DNA from 2 places in the Streptomyces sp. MK7 genome. Region 1 is predicted to be linked to the other one. Evidence: riboswitches for the same ligand, from Rfam matches in the RefSeq annotation. Region 1 holds a riboswitch; the other holds the start of a gene.
The links. A riboswitch is a leader RNA that binds a small molecule or an ion and turns the genes downstream of it on or off. The one in region 1 is predicted to bind S-adenosylmethionine.

Region 1 (15,371 bases):
CGCCGAGCTGTGCGAGGACGTGCTGACCCGGCTCTTCCCGCACGTCCGGCCGGGCCCGGCCGCTTGGCCGACCCTGCTGTGGGCCACCGGCCGCGGCGAGCTGCCCGGCCGGGCGCCGGTCACCGAGTGGCGGTGGAGCAATCCCCTTGTGATTCCCGCCGAGCGGCTCACCCTTCAGGGTGTCACCCCCGCCGCCGCCCGTGATCTCGACCAAGGCGGGGACGGCGGGTTCGCGTGGGTCGGCGGCGGGCCCTACGAGGGCACGCGGGCGGCCGCCGGGATGGTGGTGAAGGCCTACGAGAGCGGGGAGCACCGGCCCGAGTGGGGGATGTTCGTGCTGGTACGGCGGGAGGACGGGGGCGCCGTCGGTGCGATGGGCTTCCACGGGCCGCCCGACGGGGAGGGGCGGGCGGAGGTCGGGTACGACCTCACCGAGCCGGCCCGCGGCCACGGCTACGCCACCGAGGCGCTGCGCGCGCTGTCGGCGTGGGCCCTGGCGCGGGACGACGTACGGCGGCTGTACGCGCGGATCGACCGGGACAACGCCCCCTCCCAGCAGGTGGTCGCCCGGGCCGGTTTCGTCCAGGTGGGTGACGAAGGGGAGCAGCTCGCCTACGAACTGCCGCGCTGAGGGCGGTGCTTGGGGCGGCGCAGGCCGGAGGCGTGCAGCAGCCGCACCACCTCGCGGCTGCTGACCTCCACCGCGCCGGCCGCGACCGCGTCGGCGTAGCGGTGGGAGGGCAGGTCGTAGTGGTCGCGTTCGAAGGCGCGGCGGGCCACGCCCAACCGCTCGGCGAAGGCGTGCAGTTCCTCGTAGGAGACGTCGCTGACCAGGTGCGACCACATGCGGCCGTGGCCGGGCCAGGTGGGTGGGTCGATGTAGAGGGTCATGCCGGCGCCGTCCTGGTGAGGGCGGTTCGCTCGGCCCTCACGACAGGGGTTCCCCGCCCGCCGCCGCCCCCAGCGCTCCCACCGGCGCCACCTTCACGCCCGCCTTCGAGCACACCCAGTGCGGATCGGGTCCGAGCTCCGGCTCCACGTCCAGCGCGTGCGGGTCGCCGTGGCCGCAGACGGGGCACAGCGGCCAGCGGCCGTAGCGCTCCAGAAGGGCGTCCTGCACGTCCTGTGCGACCAGCCCCGCCACATACCGCGCGCCGTCCGGCCACTGCTCCACCCACCAGCGGCGCTGGGTGACGGAGTCCTCCACGAGCGAGACCACGTCCGCATCGGCGACCTCGCCCGCGATCAGGTCGGCCAGGATCAGGGCGCGGGCGGCGTGCAGGGCTTGCTCCAGGGGGCTGATGGGCTGCATGCCTCCATTGTGCGCACTCTTGACCACATGTCCGTTCGGAAAATATCTTTCATGGTGTGACCCAGGACGTGAAGGAAATTTTCGCACCCTCGGGCGGCCCGGCGATCGGCACACCCCCCGCGCCCGCCGCCCTCGCGGCCAAGGTTCGCACGCTCGCGCCCTCCATGACACGCTCCATGCAGCGCGTCGCCGAGGCCGTGGCGCACGACCCGGCCGGCTGCGCGGCCCTCACGGTCACCGGCCTCGCCGAACTCACCGGCACCAGCGAGGCGACCGTCGTGCGCACCGCCCGGCTGCTCGGCTACCCCGGCTACCGCGACCTGCGCCTCGCCCTCGCGGGCCTCGCCGCCCAGCAGCAGTCCGGCCGCGCGCCCGCCATCACGACCGACATCGCGGTGGACGACCCCATCGCCGACGTCGTCGCCAAACTCGCCTACGAGGAGCAGCAGACCCTCGCCGACACCGCCGCCGGCCTGGACACCGTCCAACTCGGCGCGGCCGTCGCCGCCCTGGCCGCCGCCCGCCGCACGGACGTCTACGGGATAGGGGCCTCCGGCCTGGTCGCCCAGGACCTCACCCAGAAGCTGCTGCGGATAGGGCTGATCGCCCACGCGCCCAGCGACCCGCACCTCGCCGTCACCAACGCCGTGCAGCTGCGCGCCGGCGACATGGCGATCGCGATCACCCATTCGGGTTCCACCGGAGACGTGATCGAGCCGCTGCGGGTCGCCTTCGAGCGCGGCGCGACCACCGTCGCCATCACCGGCCGCCCCGACGCGCCCGTCACGCAGTACGCCGACCACGTCCTGACCACGTCCACCTCCCGCGAGAGCGAGCTGCGCCCGGCGGCGATGTCCTCCCGCACCAGCCAACTACTGGTGGTTGACTGCCTGTTCGTGGGGGTCGCCCAGCGTACGTACGAGACGGCGGCACCGGCCCTGGCGGCGTCGTACGAGGCGCTGGCCCACCGGCACAGCCCGCGCGGCGGCAACCAGCGTTCGTAGCCGCCGGCAGGACGGTGTCCGCCGGAAGGACCGCGTCCGCCGGAAGGACGGCGTCCGCGGCAGGACGGCGTCCCGAGCCGGCGAGGACGACCGGCACCGCCCGCCGGCCGTACCGCATCGCCCCAAGCCCTGAGAGTTCCGGAGAGAGCCGCCCTTCATGACCTCCACGCCCCACTACCGTGAGCTGCGCGCCGAGTTGGAGTCGCTGACGACCGAGGCGTTCCGCCCCGAGCTGGCCGAGATCGACCGGCTGCCCACGCTCGAGATCGCGCGGCTGATGAACGCCGAGGACGCCGCCGTGCCGGCCGCGGTGGCCGAGCGGCTGCCCGAGATCGCCGCCGCGATCGACGCGGTCGCCGAGCGGATGGCACGTGGCGGGCGGCTGATCTACGCGGGCGCGGGTACGGCGGGGCGGCTCGGGGTGCTGGACGCCTCGGAGTGCCCGCCCACGTTCAACACCGAGCCGTCCAAGGTCGTGGGGCTGATCGCGGGCGGCCCGGAGGCGATGGTGACCTCCGTCGAGGGCGCGGAGGACTCGCGGGAACTGGCCGTGAGGGCGCTCGACGCCCTCGGCCTGACCGCGGACGACACGGTCGTCGGCGTCTCTGCCTCCGGCCGCACCCCCTACGCCCTCGGCGCGGTCCAGCACGCCCGTGGTCGCGGGGCCCTGACGATCGGGCTGGCCTGCAACGCGGACAGCGCGCTGGCCGCCGCCGCCGAGCACGGCATCGAGATCGTCGCCGGCCCGGAACTGCTCACCGGCTCGACCCGGCTGAAGGCCGGCACGGCCCAGAAGCTGGTGCTCAACATGCTCTCGACGATCACGATGATCCGGCTGGGCAAGACGTACGGGAACCTGATGGTCGACGTACGTGCCTCCAACGACAAGCTGCGCGCCCGCTCCCGCCGGATCGTGGCCCTCGCCACGGGCGCGGCGGACGAGGAGATCGAGCGGGCGCTCGCGGCCACGGACGGCGAGGTGAAGAACGCGATCCTCACCCTGCTGTCCGGCGTCGACGCCGAGACGGCCGCCCGCCTCCTGGAGGCCTCGGCGGGCCACCTGCGCGCGGCCCTGGACCAGGCCCGCGCCTGACAGCGGGGGGGCGATCGAGGGTCTGTGCCAGGCGCCGCGAGCCCGGCGCGATCGACGAGGCACCCCCTACGCTGGGGGGCACGATGAATCACGCCCAGCTCACCGCCCTCGGCCGGGCTCTCCGTCTTCTCGGCGAGCACGGCGAGGCGCTCACCGCCGACACGCCCGACGTCAAGCTGCACGAGGTCAGGGGCGACCTCAGGCGCGCCCTCGACCTGCTGGAGGAGAGCGTCACCGGCGCGGCCCCCGCCACCCGGTGCCCCGAGCACCCGAACGGTCCCGTGGACGACAGCGCGCCCGATCGCTGTCTGCTCTGCGAGACCCGGCGGCGCGTCGCCCGCCGCACGGACCTGTACGGCCCGTCATACGGCCACCCGGCCGGCGAACCGCCCGCCTCCTCCCCCGCTCCCTCCCGCTACGGCAGGCGTGAGGAACGGCCGCAGCCCCAGCAGCGGTGGCTGCCGGAGCTGTGGAACGGGCGGGATTGGCAACTGTGCGGCACCCCGCGCCGGGACCGGCGCGAGGCCGAGCAGTTCATCGCGGCCGAGCGGCGCGGGCCGCGCGCCGCGATCGCCTACCGGCTGGTGCACGAGTTCACCGACTACGAGGTCGTACGCGTCTGGGGAACCCCCGCACGGGTCGACATCGAGCCGCTGGGCGGCATATAGCCACCCGTGGGGGCCGACTTTTGTAGCGCGGGTACTTGGCCCGCTTGGCGAAGAAGTTCCCGAACGCCGCCTGGAGATGGCGCAGCGCCTGCTGGAGTGGGACCGAGGACACCCCGGCCAAGAAGGCCAGCTCCTCGGTCTTCTTCCACTGCGTCAGCGCGGCCGACGACTGCACGTAGGAGACACGGCGCTGCTCGCCGTACCAGGCCCGGGTGCGTTCCTCCAGCGCTTTGTTGTACACGAGGCGGACGCAGCCGAACGTGCGGGACAGCTCGGCTGTCTGCTCGTCCGTGGGGTAGAAGCGGTACTTGAAAGCCCGCTTGATCTGCCGTGGCCCATCTCACATGCTATCAGTTTCCGTGTGAGCGAACTGTGCCGACCGGTGGCCGGTGGACACCGGTCCGCCCCGGCGGCCAACCGGCATTCCCTGCCCTGCTCCGCACGAGCCTCGTCTCCTCCGGCCGCCCCGTGCCCAACAAGAACGCCGGCGTCTCCCCGCGAGTGCGTAGCACGGGGAGACGCCGGCCTCGTGCGACCGCCGTCGGGCGACGGCGCTCAGCTCAGCGTTTTCACCGCCTCGGCGTCGTACGGCGTGAGCTCGTCGAAGCGGTCGCCCAGGACCTTCGCCGCCCACTCCGGGTCCTGGAGCAGCGCGCGGCCCACGGCCACCAGGTCGAACTCGTCGCGCTCCAGGCGGTCCAGCAGGTTGTCCAGGCTGCCGAGCGCGGCGCCCTCGCCCTGGAACGCCTTGATGAAGTCGCCGTCCAGGCCGACCGAGCCCACGGTGATGACCTGCTTGCCCGTCAGCTTCTTCGTCCAGCCCGCCAGGTTGAGGTCGGATCCCTCGAACTCGGGGAGCCAGTAGCGGCGGGTGGAGGCGTGGAAGACGTCCACACCGGCCGCCGCGAGCGGGGTCAGGACGGCCTCCAGCTCCTCGGGCGTCTCGGCGAGACGGGCGTCGTAGGCCTCCTGCTTCCACTGCGAGTACCGGAAGATGACCGGGAACTCGGGCGAGACGGCCGCGCGGACCGCCGCCACGATCTCCGCCGCGAACTTCGTCCGCGCCACCGGGTCGCCGCCGTAGGCGTCCGTACGGCGGTTGGTGCCCGCCCACAGGAACTGGTCCAGCAGATAGCCGTGGGCGCCGTGCAGCTCCACGCCGTCGAAGCCGATGCGCTCCGCGGCGGCCGCCGCCTCCGCGAACGCGGCGATGACGTCGTCCAGGTCCTGCCGGGTCATGGCCTTGCCGATGGCCTCGGACTCGCCGATGCGCAGCCCGGAGGGGCCGACCGGCGGCGCGTCCGCGAACGGCGGCCGGCCCGGCTTGCGGACCATGCCGATGTGCCACAGCTGCGGCACGATCGTGCCGCCCGCCGCGTGCACGGCCTCGGCGACCCTCGCCCAGCCCGCCAGCTGCTCCTCGCCGTGGAACCGCGGCACCCGGCTGCTCTCCCCGGCCGACTCGTGCCCGACGTACGTGCCCTCGGTGACGATCAGGCCCACTCCGGCCGCCGCGCGGCGGGCGTAGTACGACGACACGTCCTCACCCGGAATGCCGCCCGGGGAGAACATGCGGGTCATCGGGGCCATCACGATCCGGTTGGGAACGGTCAGGCCGTTCAGCGTGACGGGACGGGAAAGGATCGAGGCCGCGCGGGAGGCGGACCCGCGGGCCGATCCGGAGGCGGTGACGGTCATAGAGGCTCCTGGGCGGAACGGAGGGAACGGATACCGAATGGTATGTGCACGCGCATGGACTACGTCCACCGGTGCCAACCGTGCCGTCCGCCACACCATTTCCACCGCCCCCCGCGGTGTGGCCCAGAACACGCCCGAGGGCGGCACCCCCTGCTTCCAGGGAGTGCCGCCCTCGGTACGAGAGGACGGATCCGATCCTCGAAGGTCCCGCGAGGGACCCCGGTGGATCAGAAGTCCATGTCACCGCCCGGCATGCCGCCGCCGGCCGGCGCGGCGGCCTTCTCCGGCTTGTCGGCGATGACGGCCTCGGTGGTCAGGAACAGCGCGGCGATGGAGGCGGCGTTCTGCAGCGCGGAACGGGTCACCTTCGCCGGGTCGATGATGCCTTCCTTGACCAGGTCGACGTACTCGCCGGTCGCGGCGTTCAGGCCGTGGCCCGGGGTCAGGTTGCGCACCTTCTCCACCACGACGCCGCCCTCGAGGCCGGCGTTGACGGCGATCTGCTTCAGCGGGGCCTCCAGCGCGAGCTTCACGGCCTGGGCGCCGGTCGCCTCGTCACCCTCGAGCTCCAGCTTCTCGAAGACGTTGGTGGTCTGGAGCAGGGCCACGCCACCGCCGGCGACGATGCCCTCCTCGACGGCCGCCTTGGCGTTGCGGACGGCGTCCTCGATGCGGTGCTTGCGCTCCTTGAGCTCGACCTCGGTGGCGGCACCGGCCTTGATGACCGCGACACCGCCGGCGAGCTTCGCCAGGCGCTCCTGGAGCTTCTCGCGGTCGTAGTCGGAGTCGCTGTTCTCGATCTCGGCGCGGATCTGGTTCACGCGGCCGCCCACCTGCTCGGAGGAGCCGGCACCGTCGACGATGGTGGTCTCGTCCTTGGTGATGACGACCTTGCGGGCCTTGCCCAGCAGGTCGAGCGTGGCGTTCTCCAGCTTGAGGCCGACCTCCTCGGAGATGACCTCGCCGCCCGTGAGGATGGCGATGTCGCCGAGCATGGCCTTGCGGCGGTCGCCGAAGCCCGGGGCCTTGACGGCGACGGACTTGAAGGTGCCGCGGATCTTGTTGACGACCAGGGTCGACAGGGCCTCGCCCTCGACGTCCTCGGCGATGATCAGCAGCGGCTTGCCCGACTGCATGACCTTCTCCAGCAGCGGGAGCAGGTCCTTGACCGACGAGATCTTGGAGTTGGCGATGAGGATGTACGGGTCCTCGAGCGACGACTCCATGCGCTCCATGTCGGTGGCGAAGTAGGCGGAGATGTAGCCCTTGTCGAAGCGCATGCCCTCGGTGAGCTCGAGCTCCAGGCCGAAGGTCTGCGACTCCTCGACGGTGATGACGCCTTCCTTGCCGACCTTGTCCATGGCCTCGGCGATCAGCTCGCCGATCTGGGTGTCGGCGGCGGAGATGGAGGCGGTGGAGGCGATCTGCTCCTTGGTCTCGACCTCCTTGGCCTGGTCGAGCAGGGCGGCGGAGACGGCCTCGACGGCCTTCTCGATACCGCGCTTCAGGGCCATCGGGTTGGCCCCGGCGGCGACGTTGCGCAGGCCCTCCTTGACCAGGGCCTGGGCGAGGACGGTCGCGGTGGTCGTACCGTCACCGGCGACGTCGTCCGTCTTCTTGGCGACTTCCTTGACCAGCTCGGCGCCGATCTTCTCGTACGGGTCCTCGAGCTCGATCTCCTTGGCGATGGAGACACCGTCGTTGGTGATCGTGGGGGCGCCCCACTTCTTCTCGAGGACGACGTTGCGGCCCTTGGGGCCGAGGGTCACCTTGACGGCGTCCGCGAGCTGGTTCATGCCGCGCTCGAGGCCGCGCCGCGCCTCCTCGTCGAACGCGATGATCTTGGCCATGTGAAGTGGTCCCTCCAGGACTGGGGGTGATTCCTTCGGACCGCGCCCGCGCCCGCGACGGACGGCTCGCCGGCCTCGTGGTTCCTTGCCCCACCCGGCCCGCGGGCCTCACCGACCCGGTCCTTCGCTGTCACTCTCACCTTCAGAGTGCTAACGCCAATGATTAGCACTCGACCCACCCGAGTGCAAGGCGCGCTCGCGAAGCGAGCCCCCTCGGGGGGCGACGGCCGGGGTGGCAGCGCGCGCGTGCGGCGACACGCCGAAGGGCCCGCCCCCCGGGTGGAGGAGCGGGCCCTTCGAAAGCTGATCGCTTGCGGTGGTCGCGCGAATCAGGCCGTGACGCGGACCATGTCCGCCTGCGGGCCCTTCTGGCCCTGCGAGATCTCGAACTCGACCCGCTGGCCCTCTTCCAGCGTGCGGTAGCCGTCCATCTGGATCGCGCTGTAGTGGACGAAGACGTCCGCACCACCGTCGACCGCGATGAAGCCGTACCCCTTCTCCGCGTTGAACCACTTGACGGTGCCCTGAGCCATGCCTAACTCCCCTATTACTGGCCCTTGCACAGATCCACACTTCGCGGACCCGGGTCAGACCTCACCCCCCGTGGACGGGGGCGTGCGCCGGAACGCGTCGACCGCGGCTGAATGTATCTGTCCAACTGCCGTCTGCAACAGGTCAATCGGACGAGAATTCTGGACGGACCGGGTCCGGAATATGACGAGAATTCATCTTGTTTCAGGGCAAGTCGGGCCCCACAAACAAGACAAATGCCGCGAAAAACTCGCACACTTTGGCTACTTCTTATCGGCGTGCGGCAGGAATCCAGGGCTTCCCGATTCATGGATCAGGGGCGCGTTCCCCAACTGTACCGCGCTCAATCACGCAGAACGGCCCCCTCCGCTTCTCTTACGGAAGGGGCCGTTCCGTGAACAATCGGTAATCGAGTTACTCAGGGTAATGATCAGCCGCCGGCGACCGCGGGGATGATCGACACGCCCGCGCCGTCCGGGGTGGCGGTCTCCAGGCCCTGCTCGAAGCGGACGTCGTCGTCGTTGACGTAGACGTTGACGAAGCGGCGCAGCTTGCCCTGGTCGTCCAGGACGCGCGCGGCGATGCCCGTGTGGTTCTTCTCCAGGTCGGAGATGACCTCGGCGAGGGTCGCGCCCTCGGCGCTCACCTCGGCCTGCCCGCCGGTGTAGGTGCGCAGGATGGTGGGGATGCGAACGGTCACGCTCATGCGACTTGACCTCCAGTCACGATAAGACTACTTTGCGTGTCGGCCGCCGGGCTGGCGGTTTCGGCCTGTGGAGCCGGCGTAGGACCTCGGCTCGGGTTCGTCCCGGGGGCGGCCGGCGGTGAAGCAGGAAGCCCAGTGGGCGACCACTGGACTCCTCGGGACTTCCGAGGAGGAGGTCAAGCGAGGCCGGCCTCTCGGAAGGAGTCCAGGTTCGGGCGGATGGTCGCGGTCAGGCCGGTGCCCGCGACCGCGTCCAGGGTCTTCAGGCCGTCGCCGGTGTTGAGGACGACGGTGGTCTTCGTCGGGTCGAGGGCGCCGCTGTCGATCAGCTTCCTCGTCACACCCACCGTCACGCCGCCCGCCGTCTCGGCGAAGATGCCCTCGGTGCGGGCGAGCAGCTTGATCGCGTCGACGACCTGCTCGTCCGTCACATCCTCCACCGCACCGCCCGTGCGGCGCGCGATGTCCAGCACGTACGGCCCGTCGGCCGGGTTGCCGATGGCCAGCGACTTGGCGATGGTGTTCGGCTTCTGCGGGCGTACGACGTCGTGCCCGGCCTTGAAGGCCGTGGACACCGGCGAGCAGCCCTCGGCCTGAGCGCCGAAGATCTTGTACGGCTTGTCCTCGACCAGACCCAGCTTGATCAGCTCCTGGAGGCCCTTGTCGACCTTGGTGAGCTGGGAGCCGGAGGCGATCGGCACGACGATCTGGTCGGGCAGCCGCCAGCCGAGCTGCTCGCAGACCTCGTACGCCAGCGTCTTGGAGCCCTCGGCGTAGTACGGCCGCAGGTTGACGTTGACGAAGCCCCAGCCCTCACCGGCCGGGTCGCCGATCAGCTCGGAGCAGAAGCGGTTCACGTCGTCGTAGTTGCCCTCGATGCCGACGAGGTCGCCGCCGTAGATCGCGGCCATGACGACCTTGCCCTGCTCCAGGTCGTGCGGGATGAACACGCAGGAGCGGAGGCCGGCACGGGCGGCGGCGGCGCCGACGGCGCCGGCCAGGTTGCCGGTGGAGGAGCAGGACAGGGTGGTGAAGCCGAAGGCGCGGGCGGCCTCCAGGGCCTGGGCGACCACGCGGTCCTTGAAGGAGTGCGTGGGGTTGCCGGAGTCGTCCTTCACGTACAGCCCGCCGGTGACGCCGAGTTCGCGGGCCAGGTTGTCGGCCTTGACGAGCTTGGTCCAACCGGGGTTGAGGTTCGGCTTGCTCGCCACGTCCGAGGGGACGGGCAGCAGCGGGGCGTAGCGCCAGATGTTCGCGGGGCCCGCCTCGATCCTCTTGCGCAGCTCCTCGGTGTCGTAGGCCGAGAAGTCGTAGGCGATCTCCAGCGGGCCGAAACACTCCTCGCATGCGAAGACCGGGCCGAGGGGGACGCGGTGACCGCACTCGCGACAGCTCAGTGCCGCGGCGGGGCCGAGGTCGACGGTGGATCCGGAGGTGCTGCTTGCAACTGTCTGCACAGCCATGTGAGGCGAGGCCCTTTCTCCTCATCTTCCTCACGACGCATCTCGCCGTGAGACGGAATTGGCACCTTCCCTGGCCTGGCGCCTCGCGGAGACGAGTTCGGCTCAGGGGGGTTGCCGGGGCTTCATCGGGCCGTGTCCCTCTGCCCCTCTGGATGAGCGGTATTCGGTTGTGAGTCGCGGGTGATGACCCCCGGCATGCGATGGTCATCCGCGTTGTTCAAGACTGTAACCGACGGCCAGGACAGTGGGAGAGAGTCGTCCGAACCGCGAGACGGATCACACGAAGATGTGATCCACGCCGCGATCCGGGCACTGCCGGTCCTGGCGAGCGAGCCGAGCAGGAGTGAGGAGCCGTCCACCGTGCTGGAAGAAGTCGAGCGCTGGCTGAGGACACGCTCCTGGTCCGTGACCGATCGCCCGCTCCACACGCTCCTGGCCGCCAAACGCGCGACCGGTTCCTCCATCAGTGTGGTGCTGCCCGCGCTGAACGAGGAGGAGACGGTCGGCGACATCGTCGCCGCGATCCGCCGGGACCTGGTGGTGCGGGCGCCGCTCGTCGACGAGGTCGTCGTCGTCGACTCCGGCTCCACCGACCGCACCGCCGAGCGGGCCGCCGCCGCGGGCGCCCGGGTCGTGCACCGCGACGGGATACTCCCCCGCATCCCGGCGGTCCCCGGCAAGGGCGAGGTGCTGTGGCGCTCCCTGCTGGTCACCCGCGGGGACGTCGTCTGTTTCGTCGACGCCGACCTGCGGGAGTTCTCCTCCGACTTCGTCACCGGGATCGTGGGCCCGCTGCTCACCGACCCGGACGTGCACCTGGTCAAGGCGATGTACGACCGCCCGCTGACCGTGCCCGGCGGCGACGCCGGCGGCACGACGGCGGCCGGGCAGGGCGGCCGGGTCACCGAGCTGATGGCCCGGCCGCTGCTGAACATGCACTGGCCGCAGCTGGCCGGCTTCGTGCAGCCGCTCGGCGGCGAGTACGCCGCCCGCCGCTCGCTGCTCGAACAGCTGCCGTTCCCCGTCGGCTACGGCGTCGAGCTGGGCATGCTGGTCGACGCGCTGCACCTGGTGGGCCTGGACGCCCTCGCGCAGGTCGACGTGGGGGTGCGCAGACACCGGCACCAGGACGGGCAGGCGCTCGGCCGGATGGCCGCCGCGATCTACCGCACCGCCCAGCTGCGCCTGGCCCGCGGCCATCTGATCCGCCCCGCCCTCACCCAGTTCGAGCGCGGCGAGGACGGCTTCGAGCCGCGCACGTACTCGGTGGACACCGAGGAGCGCCCGCCGATGAACGAGATCGCGGAGTACGCCACCCGGAAGGTGGCCTGAGCGCGGGCTCGCCCGGGGTTCCGGGCGTCAGCCGGCCGCACCGTCCGACCAGCGCCAGCGGCCGGCCGCGTCCTGCTCGCAGGTCAGGTACTCGCCGCCCTTGCCGTAGGTGCTCATGCCGTGGTGACGCTGGGCGCAGAACTGGCCGTCGGCGTAGCAGTTGCCGGCCGGGCTGGTGATCGCGCAGGCCGTGTTGCCGCCGCTTCCGCCGCCGCTGATGCTTCCGCCGCCGCTGCTTCCGCTGCTGCCGTCGGCGGTGGAGCCGGCCTGCGTGGGGGCCGGGGTGTGCAACAGCCGGCCGGCGCAGTCTCGGCCGTCGCGGGCCAGGGTGAACGTCACGCCGTCGGCGCGGGTGCGCTGGTCGCAGACCTTCTCGTCCGATCCCCAGGAGGAGGCCCGGCGACCGGTGCCCTGGAGCTGGACGGCGTAGCCGACGCCGCTCGCCTTGGCGGCGGCGATGGCCGTGCCGATGCGGGCGCCGGTGTAGTCGCGCAGCGTGGCGGCCGGCGTCGGGGTGGGGGTCGGCGTGGGCGTGGGGCTCGCGGGTTCGGTGCTCGCCGGCTCCTCGGGCTGCTGCGGTCCGGTGGCCGCGGTCGCCGGAGCCGGACGCGCCGCCTTCGGCGCCCCGGAGTCGCCGTCGCCGCAGCCGGCCAGCGCCAGCGCGCCGGCCACGAGCAGCACCGCCGTGCCGGCGAACCGGCGCACGCGTATGAGACGCACGAACCCCACCCCCCACGGACCGTCCGGCATACCGCTCGGACGGAGATCACCCGGATACACCGCACATCCTCATGTCCATCACAGGTTTCTCACAAGTCGTCGGCGGCGGGATCCGTGCCGAGTGGTCCCCGCGCACGTTTGAGCGTTCGAGGGGCGGGCTAGGTTGAGGACCATGGCTGCAACGCACGGTGCCGAGGTGCTGGTCGCGTCCAATCGCGGCCCGGTTTCGTACGCGATCCGCGAGGACGGCTCGCTCCATGCCCGACGCGGAGGCGGAGGGCTGGTGTCCGGGCTGTCCGCGATCGGGCCGGACGCGGGCGCGGTGTGGGTGTGCGCCGCGCTGAGCGACGCCGACCGGGAGGCCGTACGCCGCTACGAGGGCGAACGCCGGCTGCCGTCGGAGGCGACCGGCGGGCAGCGGGTGCGGATGCTGGACATCGACCCGAAGGTGTTCTCCGACGCGTACAACGGCATCGCCAACTCGGTGCTGTGGTTCGTCCATCACATGCTGTACCAGACGCCGCTGGAGCCCGTCTTCGACCGGGAGTTCCGGCGCCGGTGGGCGTCCTACGAGGCCTACAACCGGGCCTTCGCCGAGGCGCTGGCGGAGGAGGCGGCCGAGGGCGCGGCCGTGGTGGTGCAGGACTACCACCTGACCCTGGTGCCGGGGATGCTGCGCGACTTCCGGCCGGATGTGCGCATCGGGCACTTCTCGCACACGCCGTGGGCGCCGGTGGACTACTTCCGGATGCTGCCCGACGACATCGCCGGGCAGGTGCTGCGCGGGATGCTGGGCGCCGACCGGCTGGGCTTCCTCACCCGGCGGTGGGCGGACGCGTTCACCGGGTGTTGCGAGGCGCTCGTGGGCGGGCTCGGGGGCACCCGTGTCGGGGTGCACGGGCTGGGCGCGGACGCCGAGTTCCTGCGGGAGCGCTCGCACCGCGCGGACGTCTTCGAGTGGATGGCGGCGCTGCGCGAGGAGATCGGCGCGGCCCCGGACGGCGGCCCGCGCCGGACGATCGTCCGGGTGGACCGTACGGAGCTGTCGAAGAACATCGTGCGGGGCCTGCTGGCGTACCGGCAGCTGCTGGAGGACCGCCCCGAGTGGCGCGAACGGGTGGTGCATCTCGCGTTCGCCTACCCCTCGCGGCAGGACCTCGCCGTGTACCGGCACTACACGGCGGAGGTGCGGCGGCTCGCGGACGAGATCAACGAGCGGTACGGGACCGCCGGGTGGCGGCCGGTCGTGCTGCACGTCGAGGACGACTTCGCGCGGTCGCTGGCGGCGTACCGGATCGCGGACGTGGCGCTGGTCAATCCGATCCGGGACGGGATGAACCTGGTCGCCAAGGAGGTGCCGGTCGTCTCCGACTCCGGGTGTGCGCTGGTGCTGTCGCGGGAGGCGGGGGCGTACGAGGAGCTGGGGGAGGACGCGGTGGGGGTGAATCCGTTCGACGTGGTGGGGACGGCGGGTGCGCTGCACGAGGCGTTGAGCATGGCGGGGGCGGAGCGGGCGGAGCGGACGAAGCGGTTGGCCGCGGCGGCAACTGCGTTGCCGCCGGCTCAGTGGTTTCTGGATCAGCTGCGGGAGTTGGATCAGCTGGGGTAGGTGGGGGTGCGCTTGCCCCGCGGGGGGGGTGCCTCCCCCAGAGGGGGTACCCCCAGCGCCCACCCGTGCCGCCCTGCGGCACGACTGCCCGCAGGCTGGCGGCACGACTGCCCGCAGGGGTACGTGGCCCAGCTGCCCGCAGGGCCACGTGGCGCGGCTGTCCGCAGGCCGCGGATTCGCACGGCTGCCCGCGGGTTTCACAGCCGCGCTGCCAGTGTCCTCAGTAGTGCCACCACGCCTGCCGGGCCCTCCACCACCAGGTCCGCTCGGTCCGAGAGTTCCGTGACCTCTGTGCTGCCGCTGCACACCAGCACGCCCGGTACGCCGTCGGAGCGGAGGTTCTCGATCGCGGCGAAGGCGGGGAGGTCGCCGAGGTCGTCGCCGGCGTAGAGGACCGAGGTGGCGCCCAGGCCGCGGACGTAGTCCGACAGTGCCACGCCCTTGTCCATGCCCGGCGGGCGCAGTTCGAGGACCATGCGGCCCGGTTCGACGATCAGGCCGTGGCGGGCGGCCAGCTCCGTCAGGGGCTCGCAGAGCAGGTCGTACGCGGCCTGGGGATCGTCCGCGCGGCGGGTGTGGACCGCCAGGGAGCGGCCCTTCTCCTCGATCCAGGTGCCGCGCCAGGCGCCGATCCGGTCGAGGAAGCCCGGCAGCTCGGCGCGGACGGCGGCCACGCCGGGGTGCGGGGCCGGTGCGGTGAGGGTGCCCGTGGCGGCCTCCCAGCGTTCGGCGCCGTAGTGGCCGAGGACGACGAGGTGCTCCAGGCCGGGCACGCCCGCGAAGCCGCCGTAGCGGACCGCGACGCCGGCCGGGCGGCCGGTGACCACCGCGACGGCGGCCAGCTTCGGCGCGAGCGCGGCGAGCGCCGGCACCGCCTCCGGGTGCGCGCGGGCCTGGTCCGGGTCGGCCACGATCGGGGCGAGTGTGCCGTCGAAGTCGAGGGCGATCACCGCCTTCTCCGGGTGTGCGATCAGCGCGGCGAGTCCGTCGCACCCGGCGCGCGTGACGGGCGTCGGCAGGGAGGGGCCGGCGTTGGTCGGGTTCGTCTCGTGACTGTCCTGGCTGCCCATATGCCGAACCTATCCACCGCGGGCCGCGACCACTCCTCAGCGTTCGGACCGGCGCGCCTCCCGCACCCGGCGCAGCCGGTTCACCGTCACCGGGTCGTGCGCCAGGGCGCGGGTGTCGTCGAGGAGGGCGTTGAGGAGCTGGTAGTAGCGAACGGGTGACAGGCCCAGCTCCTCGCGTATGGCGCGCTCCTTCGCGCCGGGGCCGGCGAAGCCGCGGCGCTCCAGGGCGAGGATGTCCCGTTCCCTGCGGTCCAGGCTGCTCGCCCGCGCCTCCCGCTCGTCGCCCACGTCGTCCATAGGTGCACCGTAGCCCCC
Region 2 (15,371 bases), on a different contig from region 1:
GCCCCGGACGTGGCCTTCCCGCGGCTGAACATGTTCGCCTACTGGCTGTACCTGCTCGGCTCGACCATCGCGGTGGGCGGCTTCCTCACCCCGCAGGGCGCGGCCGACTTCGGCTGGTTCGCCTACGCCCCGCTGTCCGACGCGGTGCACTCGCCCGGTGTCGGCGGCGACATGTGGATCATGGGTCTGGCCTTCTCCGGCTTCGGCACGATCCTCGGCTCGGTCAACTTCATCACCACGATCATCTGCATGCGCGCGCCGGGCATGACCATGTTCCGCATGCCGATCTTCGTGTGGAACGTGCTGCTGACCTCGGTGCTGGTCCTGCTCGCCTTCCCGGTGCTGGCCGCGGCCCTCTTCGCGCTGGAGGCCGACCGCAAGTTCGGCGCCCACGTCTTCGACGCCACCAACGGCGGAGCCCTGTTGTGGCAGCACCTCTTCTGGTTCTTCGGCCACCCAGAGGTGTACATCATCGCGCTGCCGTTCTTCGGCATCATCAGTGAGGTCATCCCGGTCTTCTCCCGCAAGCCGATGTTCGGCTACATGGGTCTGATCGGCGCGACCATCGCCATCGCGGGTCTGTCCGTGACCGTGTGGGCCCACCACATGTACGTCACCGGTGGTGTGCTGCTGCCGTTCTTCTCCTTCATGACCTTCCTGATCGCGGTCCCGACCGGTGTGAAGTTCTTCAACTGGATCGGCACCATGTGGAAGGGCTCACTGTCCTTCGAGACGCCGATGCTCTGGGCGACCGGCTTCCTGATCACCTTCACCTTCGGTGGTCTGACCGGCGTCATCCTGGCCTCGCCGCCGATGGACTTCCACATCTCGGACTCGTACTTCGTGGTGGCCCACTTCCACTACGTCGTCTTCGGCACCGTCGTCTTCGCGATGTTCTCCGGCTTCCACTTCTGGTGGCCGAAGTTCACCGGCAAGATGCTCGACGAGCGTCTGGGCAAGATGACCTTCTGGATGCTGTTCATCGGCTTCCACGGCACCTTCCTGATCCAGCACTGGCTGGGCGCGGAGGGCATGCCGCGCCGGTACGCCGACTACCTGGCGGCCGACGGCTTCACCGCGCTGAACACCATCTCGACGATCTTCTCCTTCCTGCTCGGCCTGTCGATCCTGCCGTTCCTCTACAACGTGTGGAAGACGGCCAAGTACGGCAAGCCGGTGAACGTCGACGACCCCTGGGGCTACGGCCGTTCGCTGGAGTGGGCGACCTCCTGCCCGCCGCCGCGGCACAACTTCGTCACCCTGCCGCGGATCCGCAGCGAATCCCCGGCGTTCGACCTGCACCACCCGGAGATCGCGGCGCTCGACCAGCTCGAGAACGCCGGACACGGTGAGAAGGCCCTCGCTGGCGGCAAGGAGGCCGGCAAGTGAAGATCCAGGGCAAGATGTTCATGTGGCTGAGCGTCTTCCTGCTCATCATGGCCATCGTCTACGGCGTGTGGTCGAAGGAGCCGGCCGGCACCACAGCCCTCTTCCTGGCCTTCGGCCTGAGCATCATGGTCGGCTTCTACCTGGGCTTCACGGCCCGGCGGGTCGACGCGGGCGCGCAGGACAACAAGGAGGCCGATGTCGCGGACGACGCCGGTGAGCTGGGCTTCTTCAGCCCGCACAGCTGGCAGCCGCTCGCCCTCGGCGTCGGAGGCGCGCTGGCCTTCCTGGGCGTCGCCCTCGGCTGGTGGCTGCTGTACTTTGGCGCACCGCTCATCATGATCGGTCTGTGGGGCTGGGTCTTCGAGTACTACCGCGGTGAGAACCGCACCCAGTAACACACGCTGAACGAACCGGGGAACCCGGACTCTCCCGACGGAGGGTCCGGGTTCCTTCGTCTGCCCGTACGACGCCCCTCATACGTTCCCCCGTATGGACGACTCACCGCGCCGGAGTTGACGGAGCTACTTAGCGTGAGGTCATGAGCACCACCACTCCACGCACCCGCACCGCCGTCAGCTTCACCCTCCTGGTGGCCGCCCTCGGCGCGGGCGTCACCGCCTGTTCCTCGGAGGGCAACCCACTGGCGGCCGACCCCTACGACGCGTCGGACCAGATCTCGTTCAACGCCCCCACGGACCCCGGCAAGAAGGCCGACCCGGACAAGCCCCTGGTGGTCACCGCCGAGGACTCCGACGGGCGCATCACGGACGTCACGGTCGTGGACGACAAGGGCCGCCGCGTCTCCGGCGAACTGGCCGCCGACGGCAGCCGCTGGCACAGCACCTCACCGCTGGCCGCGGGCACCCACTACACGGTCTCGGTCAGCACGGAGGACGACGACGGCGCACCCGGCCGCAAGGTCCTCGCCTTCGACACCAGCAAGCCCACCACCCAGAAGCACCTGAACGTCACGTTCGGGCCGCAGGCGGGCACCTACGGCGTCGGCCAGCCCATAACCGCCGACCTCGACCAGCCCGTCCACGACAAGGCGCAGCGCGCCATCGTCGAGCGCGGCCTCCAAGTCGACTCCACCCCCGCCGTGCAGGGCTCCTGGTACTGGGTGGACGACAAGCACCTGCACTACCGCCCCAGGGAGTACTGGCCGGTCCACGCCACCATCCAGGTGCACAGCAACCTGGAGAACATCCGCATCGGCGACCGGCTGTGGGGCGGCGCCGCCAAACCCCTGACCCTCACCACCGGCGACCGCGTCGTCGCCATCACCGACGCCGCCACGCACCAACTCACGCTGTACAAGAACGACGAGAAGGTCAAGCAGGTGCCGATCACCACCGGCAAACCGGGCTTCGACACCCGAAACGGCATCAAGGTCGTGCTGGCCAAGCAGGCGAGCGTACGGATGAAGAGCTCCACCATCGGCATCTCGGCGGGCTCCAGCGACTCCTACGACCTGACGGTCTACTGGGCCACCCGGGTGACCTGGAGCGGCGAGTACGTCCACGCCGCCCCCTGGTCCGTCGGCTCCCAGGGCGTCGCCAACGTCAGCCACGGCTGCACCGGTATGAGCAACGCCAACGCCCAGTGGTTCTACAACAACATCCACGAGGGCGACATCGTGCAGGTCGTCAACTCCAAGGGCGACCCGATGGAAGTGTTCAACAACGGCTTCGGCGACTGGAACATGCCCTGGGAGAAGTGGGTCCTCGGCAGCGCGCTGAACTCCGCCGGCTCGACGTCCCAGTCGGACACGGCGCGACTGCGCCCGCAGAGCCTGTGACGACACCCGGGACGGCCCGCGGCCGCACGACGACGGGCCGTACCGCGCTCCCCGGACTCGGGGGCGGCAAGGGCCGTCTAGGCGGCCAGCGCCTTCCTCCGCAGCAGAGACGCCAGCGCGGCGGCGAACTCCACCGGCTCCACCGGCAGGGTGACCGCCGCGTCGGCCCGGCTCCACGTGGCCAGCCAGGCGTCCTGCGGACGCCCGATGAGCAGCAGCACCGGCGGGCAGTCGAAGACCTCGTCCTTGATCTGCCGGCACATCCCCATGCCGCCCATGGGCACGGCCTCGCCGTCCAGGACGCAGACGTCGATCCCGCCCCGGTCCAGCTCCCTGAGCACGGCCGCGGGAGTGGCGCACTCCACGAACTCGACGACCGGCGCGTCCTGGGCAGGCCTGCGGCCGGTGGCCAGTCGCACCTGCTCCCTGGTGCCCGCGTCGTCGCTGTAGACCAGCACCGTGGCGGTCGCCTGCATTGTTCCTCCACGCATCTCGAGAAGACACAGCTAGGGTCGGGAACTTCCGGGTACCGATGGCGCGGATGCTACTCCCTTCAAGTCCTGGTCAACACCGCTTGGAACGCTCCTTCGATGGGCCATACGAGCTGGGCACACCCCGCAGACACTCCGAACGGCACCCCCCGGAGTGAGGGCGGGATAAGCGACCGACATAATGTCGGTCGTGGCGACAGCAACGACAGTAGAAACCGGGCACGCGCACCCGTCGGTCAACCGGCCGAACCTCACCAGCGTCGGAACCATCATCTGGCTGAGTTCCGAGCTGATGTTCTTCGCGGCCCTCTTCGCGATGTACTTCACCCTGCGATCGGTGACGGGACCCGATCACTGGAAGTCGATGGCGGACCATCTCAACGTCCCCTTCTCTTCGGTGAACACCACGATCCTGGTGCTCTCCTCCCTCACCTGCCAGCTCGGCGTGTTCGCAGCCGAGCGCGGTGACGTGAAGAAGCTCCGGGGCTGGTTCATCGTCACCTTCATCATGGGTGCGATCTTCATCGGCGGTCAGATCTACGAGTACACGAGCCTGGTGAAGGAGGACGGCCTCTCGCTCTCCTCCGACCCGTACGGCTCGGTGTTCTACCTGACCACCGGCTTCCACGGCCTGCACGTGACGGGCGGTCTCATCGCCTTCCTGCTGGTCCTCGGCCGCACCTACGCGGCCCGGAGGTTCACCCACGAGCAGGCGACCGCGGCCATCGTCGTGTCCTACTACTGGCACTTCGTCGATGTCGTCTGGATCGGCCTCTTCGCCACGATCTACCTGATCAAGTAGCCGACGAACCGATCCAAGTCCGCAAGCATCGACGCAGAAGATCCTGACACCGGGGTAATCCGTGAAAAAGCTCTCCGCACGACGACGCCATCCGCTGGCGGCGGTCGTCGTCCTACTTCTCGCGCTGGCGGCCACGGGGGGGCTGTACACCGCGTTCGCGCCCGCGAGCAAGGCTAAGGCCGACGAGTCCGCCCAGTCCCTCACCATCGAGGAGGGCAAGAAGCTCTACGAGGTCGGCTGCGCCAGCTGCCACGGCACCGGTGGTCAGGGCACCACTGACGGTCCGTCCCTGGTGGGCGTGGGCGCCGCGGCAGTCGACTTCCAGGTCGGTACGGGCCGTATGCCGGCCCAGCAGCCCGGCGCGCAGATCCCGAAGAAGAAGGTCATCTACAGCCAGGGCGAGATCGACCAGCTCGCGGCCTACATCGCCTCCCTGGGCGCCGGCCCCAACGTACCGACGAAGAACGAGTACAGCCCGGAGGGCGCGGACATCGCCAAGGGCGGCGAGCTGTTCCGCACCAACTGCGCGCAGTGCCACAACTTCACCGGCAAGGGCGGTGCCCTCACGCACGGCAAGTACGCCCCGGACCTCGAGGGCGTCGCGCCGAAGCACATCTACGAGGCCATGCTGACCGGCCCGCAGAACATGCCCTCCTTCCCCGACACCACGCTGTCGTCGAAGAACAAGAAGGACATCATCGCGTACCTGAACGCGGTCAACAGCGACGAGACGGTGAACCCGGGCGGTCTGGAGCTGGGCGGCCTCGGGCCGGTCAGTGAGGGGCTGTTCGCGTGGATCTTCGGCCTCGGCGCGCTGATCGCCGTCGCCGTGTGGGTCGCCGCCCGGACCGCAAAGGCCAAGAAGTCATGAGTAGCCAAGACATTCCAGAAGAGAACCTGCCTGCCGAGCAGGGCACGCCGCACGGCGCCGTGAGGGTCGCGGACGAGAAGAACCCGTTCGCCGACCCGGGCCTGCCGCCCCACGAGCACCGGATCCAGGACATCGACGAGCAGGCCGCCAAGCGGTCCGAGCGCACCGTCGCCCTGCTGTTCACGGTGTCGATGCTGGCCACCCTCGGCTTCATCGCCTCCTACGTGACGATCCCGAACGACAGGTCGATCTACGTCTTCCCGATCGGGCACGTCAACGCGATGAACTTCGCGCTGGGCCTGACCCTGGGCGTCGCGCTGTTCTGCATCGGCGCGGGCGCGGTCCACTGGGCCCGCACCCTGATGTCCGACGCGGAGATCGCCGACGAGCGTCACCCGATCGAGGCGTCGCCCGAGCTCCGCACGAAGGTCCACGCCGACTTCAAGCAGGGCGCCAAGGAGTCCGCGATCGGCCGCCGTCCGCTGATCCGCAACACCATGCTGGGTGCGCTCACGCTGGTGCCGCTGTCCGGCCTGTTCCTGCTGCGTGACCTGGGCCCGCTGCCCAAGGAGACGCTCCGCCACACCCTGTGGGCCAAGGGCAAGCGCCTGGTCAACATGAACACCAACCAGCCGCTGCGTCCCGAGGACGTCGCCGTCGGCTCGCTCACCTTCGCCAAGCCCGACGGCCTGGAGGAGACGAACGAGGACTTCCAGACCGAGATCGCCAAGGCGGCCCTGATGATCGTCCGGCTCCAGCCGGACAACATCAAGGACAAGCGCGAGCTGGAGTGGTCGCACCAGGGCATCGTGGCGTACTCGAAGATCTGCACCCACGTCGGCTGCCCGATCTCCCTGTACGAGCAGCAGACGCACCACGTGCTGTGCCCGTGCCACCAGTCCACCTTCGACCTCTCCGACGGTGCCCGAGTGATCTTCGGCCCCGCCGGTCACGCCCTGCCGCAGCTGCGCATCGGCGTGGACAGCGAGGGTTACCTCCAGGCGCTCGGCGACTTCGAGGAGCCCGTCGGTCCTGCATTCTGGGAGCGCGGATGAGTACTACAGCGAGCAACACGACCCGCTCGCGCGGGAAGGAGCCGGCCGGCGAGAAGCTCGCCGACTGGGTCGACGGCCGGCTGGGCATCTACAGCCTGGCCAAGGCGAACATGCGCAAGATCTTCCCCGACCACTGGTCGTTCATGTTGGGCGAGGTCTGCCTCTACAGCTTCCTGATCATCATCCTCACGGGTGTGTATCTGACGCTGTTCTTCCACCCCTCGATGAACGAGGTGGTGTACCACGGCAGCTACGTCCCGCTCCAGGGACAGCTGATGAGCGAGGCGTTCAACTCGACCCTGCACATCTCCTTCGAGGTGCGCGGTGGTCTGCTCATCCGGCAGATCCACCACTGGGCGGCGCTGGTCTTCCTCGCCGGCATGTTCGTGCACATGATGCGCGTGTTCTTCACCGGCGCGTTCCGCAAGCCGCGTGAGATCAACTGGGTGTTCGGCTTCCTGCTGTTCGTCCTCGGCATGTTCACCGGCTTCACCGGCTACTCGCTCCCGGACGACCTGCTCTCCGGCACGGGTGTCCGCTTCATGGAGGGTGCGATCCTGTCTGTGCCGATCATCGGCACGTACATCTCGTTCTTCCTCTTCGGCGGCCAGTTCCCCGGTCACGACTTCGTGGCGCGGTTCTACTCGATCCACATCCTGCTGCTGCCGGGCATCATGCTCGGCCTGGTGGTCGGCCACCTGATCCTGGTCTTCTACCACAAGCACACGCAGTTCGCGGGCCCCGGCAAGACCAACAACAACGTCGTCGGCATGCCGCTGCTACCGGTCTACATGGCCAAGGCCGGAGGCTTCTTCTTCCTGGTCTTCGGTGTCATCACGGCCGTCGCGGCCGTCGCGCAGATCAACCCGATCTGGGCCATCGGCCCCTACCGTCCGGACCAGGTGTCCACCGGAGCCCAGCCCGACTGGTACATGGGCTTCTCCGAGGGCCTGATCCGTACGATGCCGGGCTGGGAGATCAACTTCTGGGGCCACACGCTCGTGCTGGGCGTGTTCGTACCCCTGATGATCTTCCCCCTGGTCCTGGTGGCGATCGCGATCTATCCGTTCCTGGAGTCCTGGGTCACCGGCGACAGGCGCGAGCACCACATCCTGGACCGTCCGCGCAACGCTCCGACCCGCACGGCCTTCGGCGCCGCGTGGATCGCCTGGTACTTCGTGCTGCTGGTCGGCGGTGGAAACGACCTGTGGGCCACCCACTTCCATCTGTCGATCAACGCGATCACCTGGTTCGTCCGGGTCTCGTTCTTCGTCATGCCGGTCATCGTGTTCGTCATCACCAAGCGGATCTGCCTCGGCCTGCAGCGCCGGGACAAGGACAAGGTGCTGCACGGCCGCGAGTCGGGCATCATCAAGCGCCTGCCGCACGGTGAGTTCATCGAGGTCCACGAGCCGCTCAGCCAGGAGCAGCTGTACACCCTCACCGCTCACCACCAGTACGAGCCGGTCGAGCTGGGTCCGACGGTCGACGAGAACGGCGTCGAGCGGAAGATCTCCGGCACGAAGAAGCTGCGCGCCAAGCTCAGCGGCGCGTTCTACGGCGAGGACAGCCAGATCCCGAAGCCGACCGTCGAGGAGTACAAGGAGATCACGAGCGGCCACGGCCACCACTGATCGCTGAATCCGAGCGTCGCCACGCCACGGTCGAAGGGCCCCGTCCGAACCCCGGACGGGGCCCTTCGCCGTGCCCCGGGCTGGATAGGCTGGAGCCGTCGAGACCCGCGTCCCGTAGTCCGGGACACCGAACCCACCCAGGAGCGGCATATGAGCGCTGTGACCCCCGCTGGAGGCGACACCGCGGCGGGCCGTTCCTGGCCCCGGGTGCTGAACGGACTGCTGGAGGGCCACGACCAGAGCGCGGAGGACACCGCCTGGGCGATGGACCGGATCATGCGGGGCGAGGCGACGGATGCCCAGATCGCCGGGTTCGCCGTGGCGCTGCGGGCCAAGGGCGAGACGGTGCAGGAGATCACCGGCCTGGTCCGGGCGATGTACGAGCACGCGAACGTGATCGAGGTCCCCGGGCAGACCGTCGACATCGTCGGCACCGGCGGTGACGGCGCGAGGACGGTGAACATCTCCACGATGTCCTCGATCGTCGTCGCGGGCACGGGCACGAAGGTCGTCAAGCACGGCAACCGTGCCGCGTCCTCGGCGTCCGGCGCCTCCGACGTGCTGGAGAAGCTGGGCGTCAATCTGGAGCTGACCCCGCGGCGGGTGGCCAAGGTGGCGGAGGAGGCCGGCATCACCTTCTGCTTCGCGGTGAAGTTCCACCCGGCGCTGCGCCATGTCGCCGCCGCGCGCGGGCAGCTGGGCATCCGCACCACGTTCAACTTCCTTGGCCCGCTCACCAATCCGGCCAGGGTCAAGGCGCAGGCGGTCGGCGTCGCCGACCTGCGCATGGCGCCGATCGTGGCGGGCGTCTTCGCCGAGCGCGGCAACTCCTCCCTGGTCTTCCGGGGCGACGACGGCCTCGACGAGCTGACCACCACCGCGACCTCGCGGGTGTGGGTGGTCAGGGACGGCAAGGTCACCGAGGAGGCCTTCGACCCGCGGGACGTGGGCATCGGCCTGGTGCCCGTGGAGGCCCTGCGCGGCGCCGACGCCTCCTACAACGCGGAGGTCGCCCGGCGCCTGCTGGACGGCGAGCAGGGCCCCGTACGGGACGCCGTGCTGCTGAACTCGGCGGCGGCCCTGGTGGCCCTGGAGCCGGGCTCCGGAACGCTGGTGGAGCAGATCGCCGCCGGCATGGAGAAGGCGGCGGAGTCGATCGACTCCGGCGCGGCCCGGCGCACGCTGGAGCGCTGGGTGGCGGTCAGCAACGCGTAACGGAATGGAAGAAGCCGCGGTCCCGCGATCCGGACACGGGTTGCGGGACCACGATCACTTCGCGTACGTTCCTGTCCAGGTCATGAGTGACAGCCATGTGGCCCCGGCCGGCTGTCCGGCAACCCTCCGTCCGTGGCGGGGTGCCCCGGGTGAGGACCAGGTCGTAGGCAGCGAGGTCTACGGCAAGCGCGGACCCCTCGCGAAACCAGGGGTCCTGGTCGTACGAGGGAGCCTTCCGTGAGCAAGCGAATGCGCTAGGGCCGTAGGGCCTCGGGGACACAGACCCCAGGCCGCAGAGCCCCGCCTCCGCATCCCCCTTTCACCTTCCCCGCGCTGAGCCGTACCCGTCGTACGTGTGCTCGTGCGGTGAATTCCACCTGCTTTCACGGGAGTTCACCCATGTCCGTCTCCACCCTTGCCGCCGACCAGTCGGTTTGTGCCCCGTTGCCCGTTCTGGGCAGGGATGTCACCGTGCCGCTCGTGACGGGTGGTGAGGTCACCTACGCAGCCCTCGACTACGCGGCCAGCGCCCCCGCGCTCCAGCGCGTCTGGGACGACGTGGCGGCGTACGCGCCGTACTACGGCAGCGTCCACCGCGGCGCCGGCTACCTCTCGCAGCTGTCCACCGACCTGTTCGAGAACGCCCGCAGGACGGTCGCCGGGTTCCTCGGCTGCCGCGAGGGGGACCAGGTGGTCTTCACCCGTTCGACGACGGACTCGCTCAACCTGCTGGCCCGTGCGCTCCCGGCCGACTGCCGGGTGTTCGTCTTCGAGACCGAGCACCACGCCTCGCTGCTGCCCTGGGGATCCCCCCACGCCGCAGGGCGCAGGGGGAGGGACGCGCAGGTGACGTACCTCGACGCCCCGCGCACCCCGGAGCAGGCCGTGACCACCCTGGAGCGGGCCCTGGCCGGCCGCGAGCCGCACGGCCCGGCCCTGGTCTGCGTCACCGGCGCCTCCAACGTCACCGGCGAGCTGTGGCCCGTACGGGAGCTGGCCGCCGCCGCCCACGCGCACGGCGCCCGGATCGTCCTGGACGCCGCCCAGCTCGCCCCGCACCACCCGGTGTCGGTCACGGACCTGGACGTCGACTGGGTCGCCTTCTCCGGCCACAAGCTCTACGCCCCGTTCGGCTCCGGGGTCCTCGCGGGCCGCGCCGACTGGCTGCGCCGGGCCGAGCCGTACCTGGCGGGCGGGGGCGCGAGCCGCCGGGTCAGGCGGCGCACCGACGGGGGAGTGGACGTGGAGTGGCACGACAGTGCCGCCCGCCACGAGGCCGGCTCCCCGAACGTCATCGGCGCCTACTCCATCGCCTCGGCCTGCAAGGCGCTGACCGAGGCCGGCTTCGACGCCCTGGTGGCCCGCGAGCAGTACCTGATCCGCACGGTGCGCGAGGGTCTCGCAAAAGTCCCCGAGGTGAGGATCCTCTCCCTGTTCGGGGACGACGCCCCGCGCGTCGGCGTGATCTCCTTCGTCGTGGAGGGCTGGAACAGCTCCCACTTCGCCGCCGCGCTCTCCGCCGAGTACGGCATCGGTGTGCGCGACGGACTGTTCTGCGCCCACCCGCTGGTGCGCACCCTGCTGGGCAGCGACCCGCAGACCCAGGGCGAGTGCGGCGCCCCGGAGGCCGCGCCCGGCGAGAAGTCCCTCAACGCCATCCGTGTCAGCTTCGGCGCGGGCACGCCCGACGAGCACGTGGAGCGGTTCGTGACGGCGGTGCGGGAACTGGTGCGCGACGGCGCGAAGTGGCGGTACCGCACGGAGGACGGTCGCTGCGTCCCCGCGGTGTGAACCCGGGCCCTGGTGGTGAGGCGGCGTTCGGGCGGTCGGGTCAGGAGTCCAGCCCGATGGCGAACGCCGCCTCCAGGTCATGCTGCGAATACGTGCGGAAGGCGACGTGCGTGTCCGTGGCCTCCACCCCGGGGATCTTGCTGATCCGGCCCGGGATGATCTCCGCGAGGTCCTCGTGCTGCCGCACCCGGACCATGGCGATGAGGTCGTACGTCCCCGTGACGGAGAAGACCTCGCTCACGCTCTCCAGCGAGGCGATCCGCTGGGCGATCTCGGGGATCCGGTCCACGCTGGTCTTGATGAGGACGATCGCGGTGATCACGGCTGGTTCTCTCCCTCAGGGGCCGGAGCAGGGGTGACCTTCACTCTAGTGGGCCGCCCGTACCTCGCCCACGCGTAGGCGAAGCCCAGGCCGAAGCCGATGACGTGGGCCAGGTAGGCGACCCCCGGGCCCTGGCCGGCCTGCCGCGCGGCCAGCCACTGCAGGGCCGCCCAGAACGGCAGCACCACCCAGGCGGGCAGCCGCAGCGGCAGGAAGAACAGGAACGGGAAGAGACTGGTCACCCGGGCCCGCGGGAACAGGTACAGAAACGCCCCCAGGACCGCCGAGATCGCGCCCGAGGCCCCCACCAGCGTCTGCCCGGAGCCTGCGTGCGCGGCGGCGTAGCCCAGCAGGGCCAGGTAGCCGCAGCCGAGGTAGAACAGCGTGAAGTGCGCGCGGCCCATCCGCTCCTCGGTCATCGCCCCGAAGACGTGGAGGAAGAGCATGTTGCCGAGCAGATGCACCCAGCTGCCGTGCACGAACAGCGCCGTCGCGGGGGTCAGGGCGGCCCGCGGGGCCCCGGAGAACAGCTCGGCGGGGATCACCCCCCAGCGCTGGAAGTAGGACCGCTGGGCGAGCAGCAGCGCGTCCCCGGTGCCGTAGAAAGGAGTGAGGCCCGAGGCCGGGCCGATCACGAAGACGAGGCAGCACAGGACGATCAGGGCGCGCGTCGCCGGCGCCGGCATGGTCCGTACCGCCCTGAGGGCCCTGACCGTCCGGGCGGCCACCGCGTTCCTGTACCCGATCATGTGCACAGAGCATGACGTAACGGGGCGCATCAGCGCAGACCGCCTCGCCGCCGTGGACACCCGGGCGGCGAGTGGTCGCCAGGCCGTAGGGTTACGAGCCGGCGCTCCAGGGAAGCTGGCGCGTCACGGACACTAGAAGGAAGGCGAACAGGTCGCGATGACGGTTCCCCTGCCGACCGCCACCACACGGTGGCGCTGCACCCTCTGCGGCAACCTCACCCGCTTCGACGTGACGCGCTCGTCGAAGGTCGTCGAGTACGTCCACCTGGACCTGGCCGGAGAGCCCACGGTCGAGGAGCGCGAGGTGGTCAGTGAGACCATCGAGTCGGTGCGCTGCCGCTGGTGCAACGCCGTGGACAAGGTGGAACTCGTGGACAGGCCGGGCGCCGGCTCCTGAGCGGAGCGGGCCCCGTACAGGTGATCCTCCGACGGGGGGTCCCGCAAGGCATTGGGGTGACGGATGGTGGAGACACAAGGCGGGGAGCCGGGCGACGGCGCCGCTGAGGTGCTCGACCGTCCGCTGCCCGACGGGGTGCGCCGCCGGGTCGTGCAGATCGTGGCCGACGCCTTCGGCCGCCTGACGGTCGCCGAGCTGCCCGCGCAGCTGCGGCAGTACGCCCGGTTCGCCCCGAACCGCAGAGCCAAGTTCGCGGGCAACGCCATGGCGGCGGCGCTGGAGACCGACACACTGTTCCGGCAGCGCGTCGGGGAGAAGTTCAGAGAGGCCCAGCCGGAACTGTCCGGCGCCCTCGACTCCGGCTCGCCGCCCCCGGCCGCGGATCCGCTCGACGTGGCGGCCGCGGCCTACGTACTGCGCCCGGCGGGCTGGGTGAAGCTGGTGACCGCCGCCGGCGAGGAGGCCCAGCGGGCGCACGCCGAGCGCGCCGACGAGGAGAGCCGGGCGGAGCTGGAGCGGCTGAGCGCGCAGCTCGCCGCGGCCCGCGAGCAGACCCGCACCGAGACCGAACGGCTGCGCGCCGAACTGGACTCGGCCAAGAAGGAGACCGAGTCGCTGCACCGCAAGCTGCGCGCGGCGCTCAGCGACGTCAAGCGCGGCGAGGCGGCCCTGCGCAAGGTGCGCGCCGAGATGGAGGCCCTGCGCGCCGAGGGGCAGGCGCAGGTGTCGGCCGCCGAGAGCGAGACCCGGCGGCTCAAGGCCCGCCTGGGCGAGGCGGAGGCCGCCCTGGAGGCCACCCGCCGGGCGGCCCGCGAGGGACGCAGCGTCGAGGACATGCGGGTCCGGCTGCTGCTGGACACCGTGCTGGACGCGGCGCAGGGGCTGCGCCGGGAACTGGCCCTGCCGCCGGTGTCCGTACGGCCCGCCGAGACCGTGGACGCCGTCGAACCGGGACGGATGACCCCGAAGGACATCGCCGCCCGCGCCCTGTCCGAGCACGATCCCGCGATCCTCGACCAGTTGCTGGGGCTGCCGCAGGCCCATCTCGTCGTGGACGGCTACAACGTCACCAAGACCGGCTATCCCCAGATGCCGCTGGAGAAGCAGCGGCTCAGGCTGCTCGGCCAGCTCTCGCAGCTCGCCGCGCAGACCGGTGCCGAGGTCACCTGTGTCTTCGACGGGGCCGAGCTGGCCGCGCCGGTGCTGCTCGCGCCGCCGCGCGGGGTACGGGTGCTCTTCTCCAAAGCGGGTGTCACGGCGGACGAGTTGATCCGCCAGCTGGTGCGCGCCGAGCCGCCCGGCCGGCCGGTCATCGTCGCCTCCACCGACCGCGAGGTGGCCGACGGGGTCGCCCGGGCGGGGGCGCGCCCGGTGGCCTCGCTGGTGCTCCTGAAGCGCCTCTCGCGCGGCTGAACCGTCCCACGCGTGACGGCACCCTTCCCGTGTGGCGCAAACCGGGCATAAAGCAATCCGCGCATCAATCGCAACGTACAGGTTTAACGGCCGAATTAACGGACCCCTCACGCAACGTAGTGTCAACCGTGTCTTACGCGCCGTGAGTTGTGTGCAAAGAATGCATGGTGTGACGGGATTTTTTGCTGTGAGGATTTGAATTCATCACGATGAGGTCACTAGGGTCTGGGCTCGAACCTCCAAGCGGGTGATCGCTCACAAGAAGGAGCTCGCTTTCGTGGCCTCCCACCGTCGACCCAAACAGCCGAGCCGTGCGCGTGTGACCGTGCTCACCACCGCAGCAGCCGCCGCTGTCGCCATCAGCGCGCAGGCGGCCAACGCGGCGCCGAGCGCGAAGCCGAGCAAGGACGAGGTCAAGTCCAAGGTCGACAAGCTCTACGAGGAGGCGGAGCAGGCCACCGAGAAGTACAACGGGGCCAAGGAGAAGCAGGAGAAGCTCCAGAAGGAGATCTCCACCATCCAGGACAACGTGGCCCGCGGCCAGCAGGACCTCAACAAGCTGCGTGACAGCCTGGGTTCGCTCGCGGCCGGCCAGTACCGCTCCGGCGGCATCGACCCGTCCGTGCAGCTCTTCCTCTCCTCCGACCCGGACGACTACCTGGACAAGGCCTCCACGCTCGACCAGTTGAGCGGCCAGCAGGTCGACGCGCTGAAGAAGATCCAGGACAAACAGCGCGAACTCGCCCAGGAGCGCGCCGAGGCCACCGAGAAGCTCAAGGACCTCTCCGCCACCCGCACCGAGCTGGGCAAGAAGAAGGACGAGGTCAAGGCCAAGCTCGCCGAGGCGCAGAAGCTGCTCAACACCCTCACGGCGAAGGAGAAGGCCGAACTCGCCGCCGCCGACCAGGCCCGCGCCACCCGCGCCAGCGAGCGCGCCACGATGGGCCACAGCGTCCCCGCCTCCGGCCGGGCCGGTGCCGCCTTCTCCGCCGCGCAGAGCAAGATAGGGTCCCCGTACGTCTACGGCGCCACCGGTCCGTCCTCCTTCGACTGCTCGGGCCTGACCTCCTGGGCCTACGCCCAGGCCGGCGTCTCCATACCGCGCACCTCCCAGGCGCAGGCCAACGCCGGCACCCGCATCTACTCGCAGAGCCAGCTCCAGGTGGGCGACCTGGTCTTCTTCTACGGCGATCTGCACCACGTCGGCCTCTACGCGGGCAACGGCCAGGTGCTGCACGCCCCGCACACCGGCGCCAGCGTGCGCTACGAGGCGATGAGCAACATGCCCTTCCAGTTCGGCGTCCGCGTCTGAGCCGCATCCTCTTCCGCCTCCCGGCGCTCCACTCGGTGCCGCCCGAACGAGCGAATCGCAGCAACCCGCACTGACCCCGCGCCCCGCCCCTGACCTGCGTCGGAGGCGGGGCGTCGGGCTGTGCGCCCGTCG

Region 2: another riboswitch for S-adenosylmethionine. It lies ahead of R2S09_RS09600 (aminotransferase class V-fold PLP-dependent enzyme); the one in region 1 lies ahead of thrC (threonine synthase).

The regions. Positions count from the first base shown of each region.
Region 1 covers NZ_JAVACL010000013.1:81,656-97,026, reverse strand. The annotation lists gene R2S09_RS17185 (GNAT family N-acetyltransferase) at 1-631, shown strand, start outside; gene R2S09_RS17180 (DUF4031 domain-containing protein) at 613-891, opposite strand; gene R2S09_RS17175 (hypothetical protein) at 929-1,312, opposite strand; gene R2S09_RS17170 (MurR/RpiR family transcriptional regulator) at 1,369-2,316, shown strand; gene murQ (N-acetylmuramic acid 6-phosphate etherase) at 2,474-3,409, shown strand; gene R2S09_RS17160 (hypothetical protein) at 3,493-4,077, shown strand; partial or broken gene R2S09_RS17155 (RNA-guided endonuclease InsQ/TnpB family protein) at 4,091-4,402, opposite strand; gene R2S09_RS17150 (NADH:flavin oxidoreductase) at 4,633-5,775, opposite strand; gene groL (chaperonin GroEL) at 6,003-7,625, opposite strand; gene R2S09_RS17140 (cold-shock protein) at 7,955-8,158, opposite strand; gene R2S09_RS17135 (MoaD/ThiS family protein) at 8,587-8,862, opposite strand; gene thrC (threonine synthase) at 9,039-10,325, opposite strand; SAM riboswitch class I at 10,344-10,484, opposite strand; gene R2S09_RS17125 (glucosyl-3-phosphoglycerate synthase) at 10,686-11,657, shown strand; gene R2S09_RS17120 (hypothetical protein) at 11,685-12,377, opposite strand; gene R2S09_RS17115 (trehalose-6-phosphate synthase) at 12,550-13,986, shown strand; gene otsB (trehalose-phosphatase) at 14,184-15,056, opposite strand; gene R2S09_RS17105 (DUF3263 domain-containing protein) at 15,093-15,353, opposite strand.
Region 2 covers NZ_JAVACL010000005.1:188,377-203,747, reverse strand. The annotation lists gene ctaD (cytochrome c oxidase subunit I) at 1-1,389, shown strand, start outside; gene R2S09_RS09640 (cytochrome c oxidase subunit 4) at 1,386-1,784, shown strand; gene R2S09_RS09635 (Ig-like domain-containing protein) at 1,928-3,187, shown strand; gene R2S09_RS09630 (hypothetical protein) at 3,265-3,663, opposite strand; gene R2S09_RS09625 (heme-copper oxidase subunit III) at 3,860-4,480, shown strand; gene R2S09_RS09620 (c-type cytochrome) at 4,542-5,351, shown strand; gene R2S09_RS09615 (ubiquinol-cytochrome c reductase iron-sulfur subunit) at 5,348-6,406, shown strand; gene R2S09_RS09610 (cytochrome bc complex cytochrome b subunit) at 6,403-8,040, shown strand; gene trpD (anthranilate phosphoribosyltransferase) at 8,191-9,255, shown strand; SAM riboswitch class IV at 9,334-9,450, shown strand; gene R2S09_RS09600 (aminotransferase class V-fold PLP-dependent enzyme) at 9,655-11,046, shown strand; gene R2S09_RS09595 (Lrp/AsnC ligand binding domain-containing protein) at 11,087-11,368, opposite strand; gene R2S09_RS09590 (rhomboid family intramembrane serine protease) at 11,365-12,117, opposite strand; gene R2S09_RS09585 (hypothetical protein) at 12,275-12,514, shown strand; gene R2S09_RS09580 (NYN domain-containing protein) at 12,578-13,927, shown strand; gene R2S09_RS09575 (C40 family peptidase) at 14,205-15,239, shown strand.